One region of the Pseudomonas sp. NY15181 genome, then DNA from elsewhere that is predicted to be linked to it. Evidence: predicted binding sites of a transcription regulator. Region 1 holds the regulator's gene; each other region holds the start of a gene.
The links. Region 1 encodes sigma-54, which starts transcription at its own class of promoters, with help from an activator protein. Its sites were predicted from a motif close to ANTGGCATNNANNTTGCTNT; they were not measured.
Positions count from the first base shown of each region.

Region 2: a site for sigma-54 is predicted at 2,962-2,981, ahead of ACNFBT_RS16265 (CmpA/NrtA family ABC transporter substrate-binding protein). Genes of this name have one in related genera too.
Region 3: a site for sigma-54 is predicted at 2,203-2,222, ahead of glnA (glutamate--ammonia ligase). Genes of this name have one in related genera too.
Region 4: a site for sigma-54 is predicted at 2,200-2,219, ahead of flgB (flagellar basal body rod protein FlgB). Genes of this name have one in related genera too.

Region 1 covers NZ_JBLUPT010000008.1:123,055-128,303, reverse strand. The annotation lists gene ACNFBT_RS18895 (KdsC family phosphatase) at 1-26, shown strand, start outside; gene lptC (LPS export ABC transporter periplasmic protein LptC) at 35-607, shown strand; gene lptA (lipopolysaccharide transport periplasmic protein LptA) at 594-1,130, shown strand; gene lptB (LPS export ABC transporter ATP-binding protein) at 1,130-1,855, shown strand; gene ACNFBT_RS18875 (RNA polymerase factor sigma-54) at 2,100-3,599, shown strand; gene hpf (ribosome hibernation-promoting factor, HPF/YfiA family) at 3,678-3,986, shown strand; gene ptsN (PTS IIA-like nitrogen regulatory protein PtsN) at 3,996-4,460, shown strand; gene rapZ (RNase adapter RapZ) at 4,463-5,249, shown strand, end outside.
Region 2 covers NZ_JBLUPT010000006.1:206,223-211,471, forward strand. The annotation lists gene ACNFBT_RS16250 (thioesterase family protein) at 1-87, opposite strand, end outside; gene ACNFBT_RS16255 (polysaccharide lyase family 7 protein) at 174-863, opposite strand; gene ACNFBT_RS16260 (ANTAR domain-containing response regulator) at 1,072-1,650, opposite strand; gene ACNFBT_RS16265 (CmpA/NrtA family ABC transporter substrate-binding protein) at 1,653-2,855, opposite strand; gene acnB (bifunctional aconitate hydratase 2/2-methylisocitrate dehydratase) at 3,233-5,249, opposite strand, start outside.
Region 3 covers NZ_JBLUPT010000007.1:309,576-314,824, forward strand. The annotation lists gene ACNFBT_RS18265 (tetratricopeptide repeat protein) at 1-553, shown strand, start outside; gene glnA (glutamate--ammonia ligase) at 696-2,105, opposite strand; gene thiI (tRNA uracil 4-sulfurtransferase ThiI) at 2,437-3,891, shown strand; gene typA (translational GTPase TypA) at 4,059-5,249, shown strand, end outside.
Region 4 covers NZ_JBLUPT010000003.1:513,224-518,472, reverse strand. The annotation lists gene flgE (flagellar hook protein FlgE) at 1-520, opposite strand, end outside; gene flgD (flagellar hook assembly protein FlgD) at 589-1,287, opposite strand; gene flgC (flagellar basal body rod protein FlgC) at 1,304-1,747, opposite strand; gene flgB (flagellar basal body rod protein FlgB) at 1,753-2,160, opposite strand; gene cheR (protein-glutamate O-methyltransferase CheR) at 2,725-3,546, opposite strand; gene ACNFBT_RS11130 (chemotaxis protein CheV) at 3,675-4,613, opposite strand; gene flgA (flagellar basal body P-ring formation chaperone FlgA) at 4,731-5,249, shown strand, end outside.

The DNA.
Region 1 (5,249 bases):
AAGCTGCCCAGAACGCGTACCTCTAGAGCCGAACATGCCCAAGACACTCCGCCAGAAGCTGTTGCTCGCCCTGATTGCAGTCTTGCTGATCGCACTCGGCTATTACTGGAACGTCCGCCTGGACTTCAACGAGCGCCAGCTCAAGTCGCAAGGCAACGACGCCATCGATTTCTACGCGGTCAACGCCCACAGCGTGCAGTACCGCGTCGACGGTACGCTCGCCTACGAGATGACCGCAGACAAATTGGAACACCTGAAAGCAACCGACGTGACCATGGTCACCACGCCGGACCTGTACTTCTACCGCGTACAGGAACCGCAGCCATGGCATGTCCAGAGCGTGCGCGCCGAAGTGGGCCCCGAGGGCAAGCAGGTCGAGCTGATCGACGACGTGCGCGTGGCGCGCACTGATGCGCAACAGCGCTCGCTGCTGCTCAACACGACCCGGATGACGGTGTTCCCGGACAAGGACTATGCGCAGACTGACCAGCCCGTGAAAATCACCGAACCCAACGGTGTGACCACGGCCGTTGGAATGAAAGCGTATCTGAAAGACAGCCGGATGCTCCTGCTGTCCAACGTAAGAGGTCAGCATGAGGCTCGTTAACACCCTCCCCCTTCTCTTCAGCCTCGCTGCCGCCATCGGCAGCCACGCCGCCTGGGCTCTTCCCACCGACCGGGAACAGCCCATCCGCGTCCAGGCCGACAGCGCCGAACTGGACGACAAGCAGGGTGTGGCCGTCTATCGCGGTGACGTGGTGGTAACCCAGGGCAGCATGAAGCTGACCGGCAACACCGTCACGCTCAAGCAGAACAAGAACGGCGATATCGAGGTCGTGACCTCGGTGGGCAAGCCCGCCTACTTCGAACAGAAGCCCGCGCCGGAGAAAGAGATCACCAAGGCCTACGGCCTGACGATCCAGTATTTCGTCACCCAGAACCGCGTCGTGCTGATCGACCAGGCCAAGGTGATCCAGGAAGGCAACACCTTCGAAGGCGAGAAGATCGTCTATGACACCCAGCGCCAGATCGTCAACGCAGGCCGCGCCACCGGCGCCCAGGTGACCACACCGCGCCCGCGTATCGACATGGTCATCCAGCCCAAGAAAAAGCAGGATCAAGCGCAGTAATGGCTACGCTCACCGCTCAACACCTCGCCAAGAGCTACAAGAGCCGGCAAGTGGTCCGCGATGTCAGCATGAGCATCGACAGCGGACAGATCGTCGGCCTGCTCGGCCCCAACGGAGCGGGCAAGACCACCTGCTTCTACATGATCGTCGGCCTGGTCCGCGCCGACCAGGGCGTGGTCCGCATCGACAGCCAGGACGTGACCCACCTGCCCATGCATGGTCGCGCGCGCGCCGGCATCGGCTACCTGCCGCAGGAAGCCTCGATCTTCCGCAAGCTGTCGGTGGCCGACAATATCAGCGCAATCCTCGAAACTCGCAGCGACCTGGATCGCAGCGGCCGCCAGGAGGCCCTGGAGAGCCTGCTCGAGGAATTCCACATCCACCACATTCGCGACAACCTCGGCATGAGCCTGTCCGGTGGTGAGCGGCGCCGCGTGGAAATCGCCCGTGCCCTGGCCAGCTCGCCGAAGTTCATCCTGCTGGACGAACCCTTCGCCGGCGTCGACCCGATCTCCGTGGGCGATATCAAGCAGATCATCCATCACCTCAAGGCCAAGGGCATCGGTGTGCTGATCACCGACCACAACGTCCGCGAGACGCTGGATATCTGCGAAACCGCCTACATCGTCAACGACGGTCAACTGATCGCCGAGGGCAGTGCCGAGACCATCCTCGCCAACGACCTGGTGAAGGAAGTCTATCTGGGTCACGAGTTCCGCCTCTGACCCAGCGGCGGCCGCCCTCCTGGCCGCGCTCCATCCCCGCCACCCACGGCCCGGACCTGCATCCGGCGCCGCGCCTCGGGCCGCCTGGCAGTTGCCCGATAATCAGGTTGTAACGAAAGGTCGACAGCCCCTAGGCAAAGCGTCCAGACTCAGGCATATAATTTGCTTCCTCGCGGCGCTCCGGCGTCCGTAGTCGTGGATATGGCGCTTGCTGCGCCAGCGAACAAGGTGCCTAGTTCCAGCCATGAAACCATCGCTCGTCCTCAAGATGGGCCAGCAGCTGACGATGACTCCGCAGCTGCAACAGGCCATCCGACTGCTCCAGCTCTCCACGCTGGACCTGCAGCAGGAAATCCAGGAAGCCCTGGAGTCCAACCCCATGCTGGAGCGCCAGGAAGACGGCGAGGACTACGACAACAGCGACCCTATGGCCGATGGCGCAGAGTCCGCCCCCACCGCCAACAGCAACACCCAGGACAGCTACCAGGAAAGCACCACCCCCTCCGCCGACAGCCTCGACGAGGACCAGTGGGCCGAGCGCATTCCCAGCGAGTTGCCAGTCGACACCGCCTGGGAAGACATCTACCAGACCAGCGCCAGCAGCCTTCCCGCCAGCGACGATGACGAGTGGGACTTCACGTCCCGCACTTCCGCCGGCGAAAGCCTGCAGAGCCACCTGCTCTGGCAACTCAACCTGGCGCCGATGTCCGACACCGACCGCCTGATCGCCCTGAGCATCATCGACGGCATCAACGACGACGGTTACCTCGAAGAATCCCTCGACGACATCCTTGCCTCCATCGACCCCGAACTGGGCGTGGAGATGGACGAAGTGGAAGTCGTCCTGCGCCGCGTGCAGCAGATGGAGCCCGCCGGCGTCGGCGCGCGCAACCTGCGCGAATGCCTGCTGCTGCAGCTGCGCCAGATGCCGGCCAACACCTACCTGCTGGCCGAGGCCCAGAAGCTGGTCGCCGACCACCTCGACCTGCTCGGCAGCCGCGACTACAGCCAGCTGATGCGGCGCATGAAGCTCAAGGAAGACGAGCTGCGCGAAACCATCGAGCTGATCCAGTCGCTGCACCCGCGCCCCGGCTCGCAGATCGAGTCCGGCGAAGCCGAATACGTGGTGCCGGATGTCATCGTTCGGAAACATAACGAGCGCTGGCTGGTGGAGCTGAACCAGGAAGCGGTGCCGCGCCTGCGCGTCAACTCGCAGTACGCGGGCCTGGTGCGCCGCGCCGACTCCAGCGCCGACAACACCTTCATGCGCAACCAGCTGCAGGAAGCGCGCTGGTTCATCAAGAGCCTGCAGAGCCGCAACGAAACGCTGATGAAAGTGGCGACCCAGATCGTCGAGCATCAGCGTGGCTTCCTCGAATACGGCGAAGAGGCGATGAAGCCTCTGGTCCTGCACGACATCGCCGAAGCCGTGGGCATGCACGAGTCGACCATCTCGCGCGTCACCACGCAGAAATTCATGCACACCCCGCGTGGCATCTTCGAGCTGAAGTACTTCTTCTCCAGCCACGTCAGCACCTCCGAGGGCGGCGAATGCTCGTCCACCGCGATCCGCGCGATCATCAAGAAACTGGTCGCGGCGGAAAGTCCGAAAAAGCCATTGAGCGACAGCAAGATCGCTGGTTTACTGGAGGCACAGGGCATTCAAGTGGCACGTCGCACCGTCGCCAAGTACCGGGAGTCCTTAGGGATTGCTCCCTCCAGCGAACGTAAGCGACTGGTATGACGTTGATCCACGCCAAAGTGTTCCGGCGGCAGGCCACCTAACCTGCCACTTACACACGGGCAATAAGGAGAAAGCGGTATGCAAGTCAACATCAGTGGACACCAACTGGATGTGACCGACGCCCTGCGCGACTATGTCGGCGAAAAACTCGGACGACTGGAGCGCCACTTCGACAAGATCACCAACGTTCAGGTCATCATGGAGGTCGAAAAGCTAAAGCAGAAAATCGAAGCCACCCTGCACATCGCAGGTGGCGAAGTGGTGGCCTGTGCCGAACATGAGGACATGTACGCGGCCATCGACCTGCTCACCGACAAGCTCGACCGCCAACTGATCAAGCACAAGGAAAAATACCTCGAACGCCAGCAGGGTGTTGGTGTTCGTTAAACCCTCCCTATGATTCGACTTGAGCAAATCCTGACCCCCGGCCGTTCCCTGGTGAACGTGCCGGGCGGCAGCAAAAAACGCGTCCTTGAACAAATCGCAAACCTGGTAGCTCGAGAGCTGCCAGGTTTCGACGCGCAAGACATCTTCGAAAATCTGGTGGCCCGGGAACGCCTGGGCTCCACCGGATTCGGCAATGGCATCGCCATACCGCACTGCCGCCTTCCCGGCTGCCAGTCTCCCATCAGCGCCATCCTGCACCTGGACCACCCGGTTGACTTCGACGCCCTCGACGGTGCGCCGGTCGACCTCGTGTTCGTCCTGCTGGTGCCCGAGGCCGCCACCGAAGAGCACCTGGAACTGCTCCGCCAGATCGCCTCCATGCTCGACCGTTCCGACGTCCGTGACCGCCTGCGCCACGCCGCCAACGGCGAGGAGCTGTACCGGATAGTCGTGGACTTCCAGAACGGCCACTGATCATGCGCCTGATCATCATCAGCGGACGCTCCGGCTCGGGCAAGAGCACCGCGCTCAACGTGCTCGAAGACAACGGTTTCTACTGCATCGACAACCTGCCCGCCAGCCTGCTCCCGGACCTTGCGCAGCGCGCGCTGCTGCACACCGAACTGCTGCACCCGCAGGTTGCCGTCTCCATCGATGCACGCAACCTGCCCAGCCAGCTGCAGCGCTTCCCCGAACTGCTGCAGGAGGCACGCGACAAGCACATCCAGTGCGATGTGCTGTACCTCGACGCCGATGACGAAACCCTGCTCAAGCGCTTCTCCGAGACGCGCCGGCGGCACCCGCTGACCACCGACACCCGCTCGCTGGCCGAAGCCATCGCCGACGAGACCCATCTGCTGGCGCCGATCGCCGACCTGGCCGATCTCAAGCTCAACACCACGCACCTGAACCTCTATCAGCTGCGCGACGTGCTCAAGCTGCGTCTGCTGAACAAGCCTGAACTGGGCACCGCCTTCCTGGTCGAATCCTTCGGCTTCAAGCGCGGCATGCCGGTGGACGCCGACCTGGTGTTCGACGTGCGCTGCCTGCCCAACCCGTACTGGAAGCCCGAACTGCGCGAGCACACCGGGCTCGATGCGGATGTCCAGGAGTACCTGGCCGCGCAACCCGACGTCGAGGAGATGTACCAGGATATCCTCGGCTACCTGAACAAATGGCTGCCGCGCTTCGCCGCGAGCAACCGGGCCTACGTCACCGTCGCCATCGGCTGTACCGGTGGCCAGCACCGTTCGACCTACCTGG
Region 2 (5,249 bases), on a different contig from region 1:
GGCGCCGTTGATGTCGGTGACGCGCACGGTCAGCTTGGTGGTGTAGATGAAGAGTTCTTCGGGGAATTCCAGTTTCAGGCGGGCCATGGGGCGCTCTCGGATCGCTGAGAATGCGCCATTGTACGGGGCCCGCCGCCGGTTTCGCAGTGCCATAGGCGGGCTGAATGGACGCGTCAGTGCGTCAGGTTGACATGGTAGAAGGTCACGCGGCCGCCTTCGTCGTCGGTGCCCTTGTTGTCGCTGATGTAGGCGCCGGCCTTGAAGTAGAGCAGCTGTTTGCTCCAGGTCGTACTCAGGGCCTGCCCGTAGTACTTCTGCTCGCCATCGGAGGTTTCGGCGCGCAGACCCAGCTGGCCGCTGGAGGTCACGCGCAGGCTGTAGGTCACGCGCTCGTTCAGGCGCACGTCCTTGAGCAACGGGATGTTCTTGCTGACCGTGTCGGTGGGGTGGTTGCGCACCAGGGCTTCGATGCTGCCGGTCTGGGTGTCGGGGTGGTAGTAGTACTGCAGCTTCACCAGCGGCTCGCCGTCGCCGCTGGTGGGCGATTTGCTGTGGATCTGGCCGATGATGATCTTGTTCTGCGAGGGGACGCGGCCGACGCTCAGGGTGGCGCGCAGCTCGTTGTCGCCGCCGGTGTAGTACCAGTTGTAGATGCTGCCGTCGCGCTTGGTTTCGCGCAGCTCGGTACGCGGGTAGGTGCTGTCTTCGGTGTGGGAGCCGTTGACCGGTACCCAGAACACGATGCTGTCGCCATCGCGCTTGAAGTAGCTGCTCTGGTAGCCATTCAACAGTTGCTGGGTGGTGATTTCGGTGGGGCGGGGGTCGTTGGGGATGGTCAGGTTCCAGGTGGAAAGGTCGATCATGCTGTCTCGCTCGCGAAGGGGTCGGATGCGACCGGCGGGTTCCTGGCCAGCAGGCCGCACTGCGGACTTCCATGGTCGTGCAATGGAAGCGAGGGCGCCGCACTAGATCTGGCGCGGCGCGCGGAGGATACGCAGTGGCCGCGCGGGCGGGGGCCAGCAGGCGGGCTGGCGATCTGATCGCGGGATGCCGCCGCTGGCAGATGGCCTGTCAGTGCCCGAGCATCTCGTGCATTGCAATGATCTGCTCGGCCACCTGCACCAGCTTCTGCTGGCGCCCCATGGCCTGGCGGCGCATCAGGGTATAGGCCTCTTCCTCAGGGCAGCCCTTCATCTTCATCAGCAGCCCCTTGGCCAGTTCGATGCGCTTGCGCTCGGCCAGTTGCTGGTCGCGGGCCAGCAGTTGCGCCCGCAGCGCCTGGTCGCTTTCGAAGCGCGCCATGGCGACGTCGAGGATCGGTTGCAGGCGCTGGGCCTGGATGCCTTCGACTATGTAGGCGCTGACCCCCGAGCGGATGGCCTGGCGCATCACCTGCGGGTTGTGCTCGTCGGTGAACATGACGATGGGGCGCGGCTGGTCGCGGCTGACCAGCACCACCTGCTCCATCACGTCGCGGCCGGGGGATTCGGTGTCGATGAGGATCACATCCGGGCGCAGGGCTTCCACGCGTTGCGCCAGGTCGACGGTGAGACCGGATTCGTCGACCACGTCGAAGCCGGATTCCACCAGCGCTGCCTTGAGGCGCCCGACCTTCTTCGGGGTGTCGTTGATCAGCAAGACGCGCAGCATGCTCAACCTCGCTCCATCAGGGCGTTCAATTCGAAGCTGTGGGCATAGCCGGCCGGATCGCTGCCGTCCCAGGTGCGGCCGTCGATCAGCGTCGAGCGGCGCATGTCGGCGCTCGGCACAGCGACGCCCACGGCTTCGGCGGCCTGGCGGTACAGGGCGAGCTGTTGCACCTGGCGGGCGATGCCCAGGTAGTCGACGTCTTCGCGCAGCAGGCCCCAGCGGCGGAACTGGGTCATGAACCACATGCCGTCGGACAGCCAGGGGAAGTTGGCCTGGCCGCCGTCGAAGAAGCGCAGTGGATGGGCATCCTGCCAGGCGTGGCCGAGGCCGTCCTGGTAGCGGCCGAGCAGGCGTGGCTCGATGCTGGAGAGCGGCGCGTCGACATACTCCTGGCCGCTGATCAGCTGTGCCGCACCGCGCAGGTTGTCCTCGCTGGCCTCGATGAAGCGGCTGGCATCGAGGATGCTCATCACCAGGGCGCGGGCGGTGTTGGGGTATTGCTCGACGAAGGCGCGGGTGGTGCCCAGCACCTTTTCCGGGTGGTCCGGCCAGATCTGCTGGCTGGTCGCCAGGGTGAAGCCCAGGCCTTCATCCACCGCCAGCGCGCCCCAGGGGCCGCCGGCGCAGAAGCCGTCGATGCGCCCAGCCTTCAGGTGTTCCACCATCTGTGCCGGCGGCACCACCAGCGAGCGCACGTCGCGCAGCGGGTGGATGCCGTGGCTGGCCAGCCAGTAGTACAGCCAGAGTGCGTGGGTGCCGGTGGGGAAGGTGTGCGCCAGGGTCAGCGGCGCACCGTTGTGGCGCGCATGCTGGCGGAGTGCTTCAGCGCAGGTCACGCCGTCGCGCATCAGTGGTGCGGAAAGATTGATCGACTGGCCGTTCTGGCACAGCCCCATGAGCACGGCCATCTCGGTGGCGGGGGCGCCGCCCAGGCCGAGCTGCATGCCGTAGATCAGGCCGTAGAGCCCCTGCGCCGCGTCCAGTTCGCCGCTGAGCAGGCGATCGCGCAGGCCGGCCCAGGAGCTTTGCCGCTGCAGGTTGAGGGTCAGGCCGTAGGGTTGGGCGAAGCCCTGGGTGGCGGCGACCACCAGGGACGCGGAGTCGGTGAGGGCCATGAAGCCCAGGTTCAGTGCGCTCTTTTCCGGGGCGTCGGAGCCGGCGACCCAGGCCAGGCTGTCCGGGCGGCCGCTTGTGCTGTCGATCATTTCCACCTCTGAAGGCAAAGGGCGCCGCTCCACCAGCCGTCGCTGGGCGGGGAGGCGACGTCATCGTCTTTCAGGGCCCGACGTTGGGCTGCCTGTTGCTGGGCGTACAGCAAGGCGTGTGCCAGATGCGGCGGAAAAAACAAGCCCCGCCGCAAGGGCGGGGCTCAGAGGAAGGGAGCGCACCTCTGGAGGGTTCCATCAAGGGCACCTGAGCACGGATATGGGCAGGGCCTGCTGACACCTTAGACAGGCGGGCCGCAGGCGCAACGGTCAATAAGTATTAGCCCCATCGTGAGTAGCGGTGCGGGCCGCTCTGTTTCGGGCGCTGCAAAAGAAAAGCCCCGCACGGGGCGGGGCTTTTCATCACGCTAGGAGTCTCAGACCTGGACGGCCGGGATCTTCGCGTTGGCTGCAGCTTCGCGGAACTCGGCGATCTGGTCGAAGCTCAGGTAGCGGTAGATATCGGCAGACATGCTGTCGATGTCCTTCGCGTAGGCCATGTACTCCTCGACGGTCGGCAGCTTGCCGATGATCGAAGCGACAGCGGCCAGCTCGGCGGATGCCAGGAACACGTCGGTGGCGTCGCCCAGGCGGTTCGGGAAGTTACGGGTCGAGGTGGAGACCACGGTCGAACCGGTCTGTACGCGAGCCTGGTTACCCATGCACAGCGAGCAGCCCGGCATTTCCATGCGCGCGCCAGCCTTGCCGTAGATGCCGTAGTAGCCTTCCTCGGTCAGCTGGTGGGCGTCCATCTTGGTCGGCGGAGCCAGCCACAGACGGGTCGGAATGCCACCCTTGACCTTGTCCAGCAGTTTGCCGGCAGCGCGGAAGTGACCGATGTTGGTCATGCAGGAACCGATGAAGACTTCATCGATCTTGCGGCCTTCGACGCTGGACAGCAGACGAGCGTCGTCCGGGTCGTTCGGAGCGCAGAGTACCGGCTCCTTGACGTCGGCCAGGTCGATCTCGATGACCGCGGCGTACTCGGCGTCCTTGTCGGCTTCCAGCAACTGCGGGTTGGCCAGCCAGGCTTCCATCGCTTGCGCGCGGCGCTCCAGGGTGCGGGCGTCGCCGTAGCCTTCGCCGATCATCCAGCGCAGCAGGGTGATGTTGGACTTCAGGTACTCGGCGATGGCCTCTTCCGGCAGCTTGATGGTGCAACCGGCAGCCGAACGCTCGGCGGAGGCGTCGGACAGCTCGAAGGCTTGTTCGACGGTCAGGTCGTTCAGACCTTCGATCTCGAGGATGCGGCCGGAGAAGATGTTCTTCTTGCCCTTCTTCTCGACGGTCAGCAGGCCGGCCTGGATGGCGTAGTAGGGGATGGCATGGACCAGGTCACGCAGGGTGATGCCCGGTTGCAGCTTGCCCTTGAAACGCACCAGAACCGATTCCGGCATGTCCAGCGGCATGACGCCGGTGGCAGCGGCGAAGGCGACCAGGCCGGAACCGGCCGGGAAGCTGATGCCGATCGGGAAGCGGGTGTGCGAGTCGCCGCCGGTGCCGACGGTGTCGGGCAGCAGCATGCGGTTCAGCCAGCTGTGGATGATGCCGTCGCCCGGACGCAGGGAGACACCGCCGCGGGTCATGATGAAGTCCGGCAGGGTGTGGTGGGTCTTGACGTCGATCGGCTTCGGATAAGCGGCGGTGTGGCAGAAGGACTGCATCACCAGGTCGGCGGAGAAGCCCAGGCAAGCCAGGTCTTTCAGCTCGTCGCGGGTCATCGGGCCGGTGGTGTCCTGGGAACCGACGGTGGTCATCTTCGGTTCGCAGTAGGTGCCCGGACGCACGCCCTGGCCTTCGGCCAGGCCGCAAGCACGGCCAACCATCTTCTGGGCGAGGGTGAAGCCCTTGCCGCTGTCGGCCGGCGCTTCCGGCTTCTTGAACAGGTCGGAGGCGCTCAGACCCAGCTCGGCGCGGGCCTTCTCGGTCAGGCCACGGCCAACGATCAGCGGGATACGGCCGCCGGCGCGGACTTCGTCCAGCAGAACCGGGGTCTTCAGCTCGAAGGTGGTGACCACTTCGCCGCTGTCATGACGCACGACCTTGCCTTCGTACGGGTACACGTCGATGACGTCGCCCATGGCCAGGTTGGTGCAGTCGAATTCGATCGGCAGGGCGCCGGCGTCTTCCATGGTGTTGTAGAAGATCGGGGCGATCTTGGTGCCGAAGCAGAAGCCGCCGGCACGCTTGTTCGGAACGTAAGGGATGTCGTCGCCGAAGAACCACAGCACCGAGTTGGTGGCGGACTTACGGGACGAACCGGTGCCGACCACGTCACCGACGTAGGCGACCGGGAAGCCTTTGGCTTTAACGGCTTCGATCTGCTTCAGCGGACCGACGGCGCCCGGCTGGACCGGCTCAATGCCGTCGCGGGCCATTTTCAGCATGGCCAGG
Region 3 (5,249 bases), on a different contig from region 1:
TGCCGACTCGGTGATCGGCCAGCGAGAAGCGGAGGCCGTGCAGGAGTGGATCAACGGTGGCGAGCGTTTCCACCTCATGCGCGATTACGCCACCCATACCGAGCTGATCCTCGCCGGCCTCTGGGGCGTCTGCGCCGGAGCCTTGCCGCCGATGCGCACCTTGATGGACAACTTCCTCGCCCAGCCAGTGTCCTCGGAGCACTTCGCCGACCAGTATTTCCTGCGTTCGTGGGTCTGGCCTTACGCCCAGCAGAGCCTGCTGCAGCATGACTCGCAGTTCGGTTTCCTGGATGGCCGGCCTTTCCCCGGCGGCACCGTACCGGTCGAGCTTCACGTCGGTGCCGCGGAGGGCGCCACGTGCTTCAGCCTGCCGGTCGACGCGGCTGACGGCACCCGGGTCGTCTGGACGCTGCACCACAAGGATGCCGGGCAGAGTGAGATCTGCACCTACGAGGGCGCGGTGCAGCAGGGGATGCTGGAGGCAAATCTGCCGGCGCGTTACGGCCGGCGGATTCGCGATGGCGAGATGGGGATTCGCTATCGACTGCTCTGAGCGAGCTTCGCTGGCAATGCTTGGCCGGCGGATAACGACGAGCATCCTCCGTCCTGGGCTCTTCATAGGTGCTTCCATCGCCCATAAAAAAGGCCTCCCGAAGGAGGCCTTAATGCTGACGCTATTTATAGGTATTCGTGGATCAGACGCTGTAGTACAGGTCGTATTCCAGCGGGTGCACGAAGGTGCGCACCTTGATTTCTTCTTCCGACTTCAGCTCGATGTAGGCATCGATGAACTCGTCGGTGAACACGCCGCCCTTGGTCAGGAACGCACGGCCCTTGTCGAGTTCTTCCAGCGCCTCTTTCAGGCTGCCGCAAACCTGCGGGATTTCCTTCGCCTCTTCCGGCGGCAGGTCGTACAGGTTCTTGTCGGCGGCATCGCCGGGGTGAATCTTGTTCTGGATGCCGTCCAGACCGGCCATCAGCAGAGCTGCGAAGCACAGGTAGGGGTTGGCAGCCGGGTCCGGGAAGCGCGCTTCGATGCGGCGGGCTTTCGGGCTGGAAACGTACGGGATACGGATCGAGGCGGAACGGTTGCGGGCCGAGTAGGCCAGCATGACCGGGGCTTCGAAGCCCGGAACCAGACGCTTGTAGGAGTTGGTGGCCGGGTTGGTGAAGCCGTTCAGGGCCTTGCCGTGCTTGATGATGCCGCCGATGAAGTACAGGGCGGTATCGGACAGGCCGGCATAGCCTTCGCCTGCGAAGGTGTTCTTGCCATCCTTGGAGATGGACATGTGAACGTGCATGCCCGAGCCGTTGTCGCCGTACAGCGGCTTCGGCATGAAGGTCACGGTCTTGCCGTAGGCGTCGGCCACGTTGTGGATGCAGTACTTCAGGGTCTGCACTTCGTCAGCCTTGGCAACGAGGGTGTTGAACTTCACACCGATCTCGTTCTGGCCGGCGGTGGCCACTTCGTGGTGGTGAACCTCGATGACCAGGCCCATTTCTTCCATGGCGTTACACATGGCGGTACGGATTTCGTGGTCGTGGTCGACCGGCGGTACCGGGAAGTAGCCGCCTTTCACGCCCGGGCGGTGGCCCTTGTTGCCCGACTCGATGTCAGCGTCGGTGTTCCAGGAAGCCTGCTCGGAGAAGATCTTGAACATCGAGCCGGAGATGTCGGACTTGAACTTCACTTCGTCGAAGATGAAGAACTCCGGCTCCGGGCCGACGAATACGGTGTCGCCGATACCGGTGGACTTCAGGTATTCCTCGGCGCGCTTGGCGATGTTGCGCGGGTCGCGCTCGTAGCCTTGCATGGTGCTCGGCTCGATGATGTCGCAGACGATGATCAGGGTCGGCTCTTCGGTGAACGGGTCGAGCACGGCGGTGCTGTCGTCCGGCAGCAGGATCATGTCGGAGGCTTCGATGCCTTTCCAGCCTTCGATGGAGGAGCCGTCGAACATCTTGCCGGCTTCGAAGAAGTCATCGTCCAGGGCGTCGCGAGCCGGCATGGTGACGTGCTGCTGCTTGCCTTTGGTATCGGTGAAGCGCAGGTCAACCCACTTCACGTCATGATCTTTGATCAGTTGTTGCGACTTGTACGACATGCTGTCCTCCAGGAGGGATTAGAGCTGGGAGCTTTCTGTGCCCCAGTATCGGGTGATGCCGGCCGGAATACTCCGCCAGGGCAACCTGCCTCACAAGAGAGCAAGTTGCGTGCCAGTGCCCGCAATCGTGCAGAAGCGCTGATTTCCGGGGCTTTGGCGAGCGCAACCAGGAATTGCAGGGTAATTGTGCACCGTTTTAGTGCTTAGTCATGGTGCGTCCGTCCATTTTGGTGCACCTAAAAGAAAGTCTCCGAATTCTGCTCAAGTCTTGAGCAATTTCGGATATAATCTTGCCCCTTTTTTTCTGTCCCATGGCAATCGCCCGGTCCGCATGAAACTCATCGTCAAGGTCTTCCAGGAAATCACCATCAAGAGCCGGCCGGTGCGCAAGCGCTTCATCCGCCAGCTGGCGAAGAACATTCGCACGGTGCTCCGCGACCTCGATCCCGAGCTGCGGGTGGAAGGCGAGTGGGACAACCTGGACGTCGAGACCCAGGTCACCGATCCGAAGGTCCTGCGCGAGATGATCGAGCGCCTGACCTGCACACCGGGCATCGGCCATTTCCTGGAAGTGCACGAGTACCCGCTGGGCGACTTCGACGACATCCTGGAGAAGTGCAAGCTGCACTTCGGCGACAAGCTGCCGGGCAAGATCTTCTCCATGCGCTGCAAGCGCGCCGGCAAGCACCCGTTCACCTCCATCGACGTCGAGCGCTACGTCGGCGGCGGCCTGCGCCAGCACTGCGGCGCCGCGGGCGTATCGCTGAAGAATCCGGAAGTGCAGGTGCGGGTGGAAATCCGCTATGACCGCCTGTACGTGATCCACGCCCAGCACGAGGGCCTCGGCGGCTACCCGCTGGGCGCGCTGGAGCAGGTGCTGGTGCTGATGTCCGGTGGCTTCGACTCCACCGTGGCGGCCTACCAGATGATGCGTCGCGGCATGATCAGCCACTTCGTGTTCTTCAACCTCGGTGGCCGTGCCCATGAGCTAGGCGTGATGGAAGTGGCGCACTACCTGTGGGAGAAGTACGGTCGTTCCCAGCGCGTGCTGTTCGTCAGCGTGCCCTTCGAGGAAGTGGTCGGCGAGATTCTCACCAAGGTCGACGACAGCTACATGGGCGTGACCTTGAAGCGCATGATGCTGCGTGCCGCCAGCCGTGTGGCCGAGCGCCTTGAGCTGAACGCCCTGGTGACCGGCGAGGCGATCTCCCAGGTGTCCAGCCAGACCCTGCCGAACCTCTCGGTGATCGACCGGGTGACCGACACCCTGGTGCTGCGCCCGCTGATCGTCAGCCACAAGCAGGATATCATCGACACCGCGACCCAGATCGGCACCGCCGAGTTCGCCAAGCACATGCCCGAATACTGCGGCGTGATCTCGGTGAACCCGACCACCCAGGCCAAGCCGTACCGCGTCGAACACGAAGAAACCAAGTTCGACATGGCCGTGCTCGACCGCGCCCTGGAGCGCTCCACCCAGATGACCGTCGATCGGGTGATCGACGAGCTGGGCAAGGATCTGCCGGTGGAGATGGTCGACGAAGTGCTGCCGGGTCAGATCGTGGTGGACATCCGTCACCCGGATGCCCAGGAAGATGAACCGCTGGCGCTCGAAGGTATCGAAGTGCTGCCGATGCCGTTCTACGCGATCAACAGCAAGTTCAAGGAACTGGACCCCAACCGCCAGTACCTCCTGTACTGCGACAAGGGCGTGATGAGTCGCCTGCACGCCCACCACCTGGTCAACGAAGGGCACACCAATGTGCGTGTTTACCGTCCGCAATAAAGGTGCGGACCAACGCCGCCAGCCTGGACTGTTCGGCGGCAGTATCCGCCATCGACCACCCGACACATTCGGTGCGTAGGCTCACGCCCTGACCTTTTGCACTGCCGCGCCACGGCCCGGCCCCGCTGCCTGAAGGCAGCCGAAGATTCACTCTCGAGACTGACACTGTGATCGAAAAACTGCGCAATATCGCCATCATCGCCCACGTCGACCATGGCAAGACCACCCTCGTTGACAAGCTGCTGAAGCTGTCCGGCACCCTCGACCGCAAAGAAGCGGAAAGCGAGCGCGTGATGGACTCCAACGACCAGGAAAAAGAACGCGGCATTACCATTCTGGCGAAGAACACCGCCATCAAGTGGAACGGCTACAACATCAACATCGTGGACACCCCCGGCCACGCCGACTTCGGCGGCGAGGTAGAGCGTGTGATGTCCATGGTGGACTCCGTACTGCTGGTCGTTGACGCCCAGGACGGCCCCATGCCGCAGACCCGCTTCGTGACCCAGAAGGCCTTCAAGGCCGGCCTGCGTCCGATCGTGGTGGTGAACAAGATCGACCGTCCGGGCGCGCGTCCTGACTGGGTCATCGACCAGATCTTCGACCTGTTCGACAACCTCGGCGCCACCGACGAGCAGCTGGACTTCCCGATCGTCTACGCCAGTGCCCTGAACGGCATCGCCGGCATGGACCACGAGAAGATGGACGACAACATGGACGCGCTGTTCCAGGCGATCATCGACCACGTTCCAGCTCCGGAAGTGGACGTCGACGGCCCGTTCCAGATGCAGATCTCCCAGCTGGACTACAACAGCTTCCTCGGCGTGATCGGCATCGGCCGTATCGCCCGTGGCCGCGTCAAGGCCAACACCCCGGTAGTTGCCATCAGCGACGACGGCACCAAGCGCAACGGTCGCATCCTGAAGATCATGGGCCACTCGGGCCTGCAGCGCGTTGAAGTCGCCGACGCCGAAGCCGGCGACATCGTCTGCGTGTCCGGCATGGACGAGCTGTTCATCTCCGACACCCTGTGCGACCCGCAGAACGTCGAAGCCCGCCCGCCGCTGACCGTCGACCAGCCGACCGTGAGCATGACCTTCCAGGTCAACGACTCGCCGTTCGCCGGTAAGGAAGGCAAGTTCGTCACCAGCCGCAACATCAAGGAGCGTCTGGACAAGGAACTGCTGCACAACGTGGCCCTGCGCGTCGAGCAAGGCGAGAGCCCGGAGAAGTTCAAGGTCTCCGGCCGTGGCGAACTGCACCTCTCGGTTCTGATCGAAACCATGCGCCGTGAAGGCTTCGAGATGGCCGTAGGCCGTCCGGAAGTGGTGATCATCGAGAAGGACGGCGAGAAGCAG
Region 4 (5,249 bases), on a different contig from region 1:
ACGGGGTGACCGTCGGCGTGGTGTTGGTGGAGTTCAGGTTGAAGGTCTGGGCGATCTGGCTGGTGGCCTTCGGCGCCTGGTTGCCGGTTTCGATGTGCAGGTCGCCGACCACGCCGTTCTGCAGCTGGCCCTGGGCATTCACCGCGTAGCCCTGCAGGCGGTAGCCGTTGTTGTCGACCACGTAGCCGTTCTTGTCGGTGCCGAAATAGCCGGCGCGGGTGTAGCTGACCGCACCGTTGTTGCTGGTGACGAAGAAGCCGTTGCCGTTGATGGCCATGTCCAGCGCGTTCTGCGTGGCATCGATGGTGCCCTGGTTGAACAGCTGCGAGACGTTGGACAGCAACACGCCGCTGCCGACCGGGTTGCTGCCGGAACCCAGCACCGAGGCGGCATACACATCGGAGAACTCCGAGCGCGACTGCTTGAAGCCGACGGTGCTGGCGTTGGCGATGTTGTTGCCGGTGGTATTCAGGTCACTGGAGGCGGCCTTGATACCGCTGAGCCCGATATTGAAAGACATCTCTTATCTCCTTGTCGGTTTCGCCGACTCGAATCTGTTCAGTCGGGCCCAAGCCCGCCAGCGGCGCCTTACTGGCCGATGATCTGCACTTTGGACAGGCCGATGCTGCCCAGCCCGGCGAGGTTCAGCGTCAGCTCGCCGCCGTTCTGCCCGAGGGTCACGCTGTCGACGTTGGCCGGCAGGAAGGTGGTCAGGCCATAGGTCTTGCCTTCGTAGTTGGTCTGCGCCTCGAACTTGTAGCGTCCCGGCGGCGCGAGATTGCCGCTGGAATCCTTGCCGTCCCACATGAAGCTGACGTTGCCGGCGGCCTGCTGGCCCATCTCGACGCGGTTCACCAGGGTGCCCTTGTCGTCGTAGACGTTGACCCAGCTGTTGGCAGTGGAGATCGGCATCGTATAGGTGCCCTTGAAGGTCTCGGAGGTATCGACCATCGACTTGTCGGTCGGCACGATGACCTTGCGCCCCACCAGCGAGGAGGCCTGCAGGGCCTGGGACGACTGGTAGTTGGAGAGCATGCTGTCCATGCTGGTGTTCAGCGACTGGATGCCTTCCACGGTACTGAACTGCGCCAGCTGGGCGATGAACTCGCCGTTCTGCTGCGGCGACATCGGGTCCTGGTTGTTCATCTGCGCCACCAGCAGCTTGAGGAACTCGTCCTTGCCGAGCTTGCTGTTGCCGTTCGTGCCGCTGGTGCTGCTGTCCTTGTTGATCGCATATTGGTCCAGAACCGAGCTGGAGCCCTTGATGCTGCTGTTGTCGATGCTCATCGTGCTTCCTCAGCGCTTACTGACCCAGGGTCAGGACCTTCTGCATCATCTGCTTGGCGGTGTTCATCATTTCCGCGTTGGTCTGGAACGCGCGGCTGGCGGAGATCATGTCGGCCATCTCCTCCACCACGTTGACGTTCGGGTAGTACACGTAGCCATCCTTGTCGGCGGCCGGGTGGTTGGGCTCGTAACGCGGGATCAGCGAGCTCTTGTCCTCGATCACACCCAGCACCTGCACGCCGGAGCCGGCCTGGTCGGTGTCGCCGAACAGCGAACCCTGGTCGCCGCCCTGGGCCTGCTGGAACATGGTGGAGAACACTGGGTGGCGGGCGCGGTAGGTCTGGTCGACGCTGGAGGAAACGGTCTCGGCGTTGGCGATGTTCGAGGCGGTGGTGTTCAGACGGGTGGTCTGGGCACTCATGCCGGTACCGGCGATGTTGAAGACACTGGCGAGCGACATGGCGATTACTCCCCGCGCAGGGCGTTCATCAGCCCTTTGAACTTGTTGTTGAGGAAGGTGAACGAGGCCTGGAACTGCACGGAGTTCTCCGCGTAGTTGGACTGCTCGATCTGCTCATCGACGGTGTTCTGGTCCATCGAGGGCTGGAAGGGCGTGCGGTACTTGAGGGCGTCCTCACCCATGCCGAAGCCTTCGGCGGCGATGTGGCGCTCGTTGGTACGGGCCGCGTTGAAGGTGCCGCTTTTCATCTTGTCGGACTGGGCAGCCAGCACCGAAGCGAAATCCAGGTCGCGCGCCTTGTAGTTCGGCGTATCGGCGTTGGCCAGGTTGTTGGCCAGGACTTCAGCGCGCTGGGAGCGGAAGCTCAGTGCTTGCTGGTGGATGCCTAGGGCTTTGTCGAAGCTGATGCTCATGGTCGCGAACCTGTTTGCCGGTGTGGGCTTGCCAACACTTCAGCAAGGTGCGTGCCAGATTTATACATCATTTAAAATCAATGACTTGAGCATATTTCGAGAGCGGCAATAGGCGGCAAACAGCGGCAAGCGGCAACCGCTTTCCCTTGCCGCCGGGGATAAAGCGGCAAGCTTGCCGCCCTCCTCCGCTTGGCCGCATGCGGCTCTTTTTGTAGGAGCGAGCTTGCTCGCGAAGGGATTTGCCGGCGGCAACGGAGTCAAGCGGTTCGCGAGCAAGCTCGCTCCTACTAGGAAGAACGGCATTTGCGGTCCTACGTTCCGGCCGCACCGCTACTCCCGTAGGAGCGGACCTTGTCCGCGAAATCCATCATGCGGAATTCGTGTCACAGGAGAGGCACCAACCGGTGCCGCCATCCGGCGCCGGCCGGCCTTGCAGGCGGATCGCGGAGAAGCTCCGCTCCTACGAGAGCCGAGCAGGACTCAGGCAAACGGTGCAGGCCATGCCCGCAACCTCATGAATTCCAGCAACAAGAACCCCGCCCGAACAGGCGGGGCAACGGCCAATCACTTGGCCTTGTAGATGATCCCCGGACTGCACTGGACCATCTGGTAGTGGTCCGGCAGTGCGTTGAGCGCCTCGGAGGCGCCGAGGAACAGATAGCCGCCCGGCTTCAAGGTGGCATGGATGCGCATCAGAATGTCGCGCTTCACCTCGGCGGAGAAATAGATCAGCACGTTGCGACAGAACACCATGTCGAACTTGCCGAGGGTGGCGTAGCTGTCCAGCAGGTTCAGCGCACGGAACTCCACGCGGCTCTTCACCGCCGGCTTGACCGTCCAGCGCCCCGGCGTCTTCTGGTCGAAGTAGCGGACCAGGCGCTCCTGCGACAGGCCACGGCCGATCGCCAGGCTGTCGTACTCGCCGGCCTTGCATGCGGTGAGCATGGAGCCGGACAAATCCGTGGCGACGATCTGCACACCGGCCTTGAGCTGGCCGAGGTTGGTGCGCTCGAACTCGTCAATGGACATCGACAGCGAATAGGGCTCCTGCCCCGAGGAGCAGGCCGCCGACCAGATGCGCAGGCGCTGGCCCGGCGACGCCTTGATCATCTCCGGCAGCACCCGGTTCTTCAGCACCTCGAAGGGATAGGTATCGCGAAACCAGAGGGTTTCGTTGGTGGTCATCGCGTCGACCACCTGTTCGCGCAGCTGGCTGCGCATCTGGATCTTCTGTACCAGTTCGCCCAGGGACTTGATGCCCTGCTGCTCCATCAACTTGTTCAAGCGGCTGGAGACCAGGTACTGCTTGTTGGCGCCCAGGAGGATGCCACAGGTCTTCTCCAGGAAATCCCGGAACAGCTCGAATTCAGTATTGGTGGATGTCACAGATAGACCTCTTTACTCGTGGACGCTTGCCGCCGACGCGGCGGCAGGCGCCTGACCGGTGTTCAAAAAACCATAGCCGAATACTTGGCCCCGAGCGGCACCGGTGCCGCTCGATCTACCTCGCGGACTCAGGCCGCCGTGCCATCCACGGCCCTGATCCGATCCGCCACGCGGGCGGCCAGGTCATCGGGACGGAATTTGGCGAGGAAGTCGTCAGCGCCGACCTTCTTCACCATGGCCTGGTTGAACACCCCGGACAGCGAAGTATGCAGGAGAATGTGCACATCCTGCATGCGCGGGTCATGACGGATCTCCGCGGTCAGGGTGTAGCCGTCCATTTCCGGCATCTCGATGTCCGAGATCACCATCAGCAACTCGCTGCCCGGATGCCCGCCCGCCTCCACCATCTGCCGCAGGTAGTCCAGCGCCTGGCGGCCGTCGCCCAGCGCCAGCACCTCGACGCCGACGGTTTCCAGGCAACGCACCAGCTGCTTGCGCGCCACCGAGGAGTCGTCCACCACCAGCACGCGCTTGCTCACCGCGCGGGCCTGGGTTTCGGCATCCAGCACGCCCTCGGAGATGTCCTCCGGAGTCGGCGCCACTTCGGCGAGGATCTTCTCCACGTCGATGATTTCCACCAACTGCTTGTCGACCCGGGTGACCGCCGTCAGGTAGTGGTCGCGGCCGGTGCCCTTGGGTGGCGGATGGATCGACTCCCAGTTCATGTTCACGATGCGCTCAACCGAATGCACCAGGAAGCCCTGCACCTTGGTGTTGTACTCGGTGATGATCACGAAACTGTTGCTGATGTCCCGCAGGGCGTGACGCCCCGTGGCCAGCGCCAGATCGAGGATCGGGATGGTGCCGCCGCGGATGTTCGCCACCCCGCGCACCACCTGGCTGGACTTGGGCATCACGGTCAGGCGCGGGCACTGCAGTACCTCTTTCACCTTGAACACGTTGATCCCGTACAACTGGCTGCCGTTCAGCCGGAACAGCAGCAGCTCGAGACGATTCTGACCGACCAGCTGCGTACGCTGGTTGACTGAATCCATGACTCCGGCCATTGAGCCTCCCCTGCACGCAACGCCGCCTGACCCGTCAGGCGGCACGACCATTGCTTAACCCGTTGCATGAAACAGGCAACGACATTTTTCCGACAGCTCCGAAGCGCGCGCGACCTCATGGCCGCCCTACTCGGTGTGTGCGCTGCGCTGGCCGCCGGCCCCACGCGGGCCGACGCCTTTACCGCGCCTGAAATCCTTATCGGCTCCACCCAGGGCTTTCTTGAGTTCAAAGTGGAAGATTATCTGCAGAGCAGCGGAATTGAAGCACGCTATGAAATCGAAGTGGCGCGCATCGATCCCCGCCTGCGCCTGGTGCAGTGCGACAAGGACTTGACGCAGGCCCTGGAAAGCCCGGCGCAGCCGGTCGGGCGCGTCACCGTGCGGGTGCGCTGCGACGGCAGCTCGCCCTGGACGGTGTTCGTGCCGGCCACGGTAAAGCTGTTCCGCCAGGTCGTCGTCACCACCCAACCGCTCAAGCGCGACCACGTCATCGACGCCGCCGACATTTCGGTGGTGGAGCGCGACGTCGGTCCGCTGACCCAGGGCTACCTGACCGACCCGCAGCGGGTGATCGGCCTCAAGCTCAAGCGCGCCACGGTGAACGATCAGGTGCTCGCGCCGGTCTTCCTCGAACAG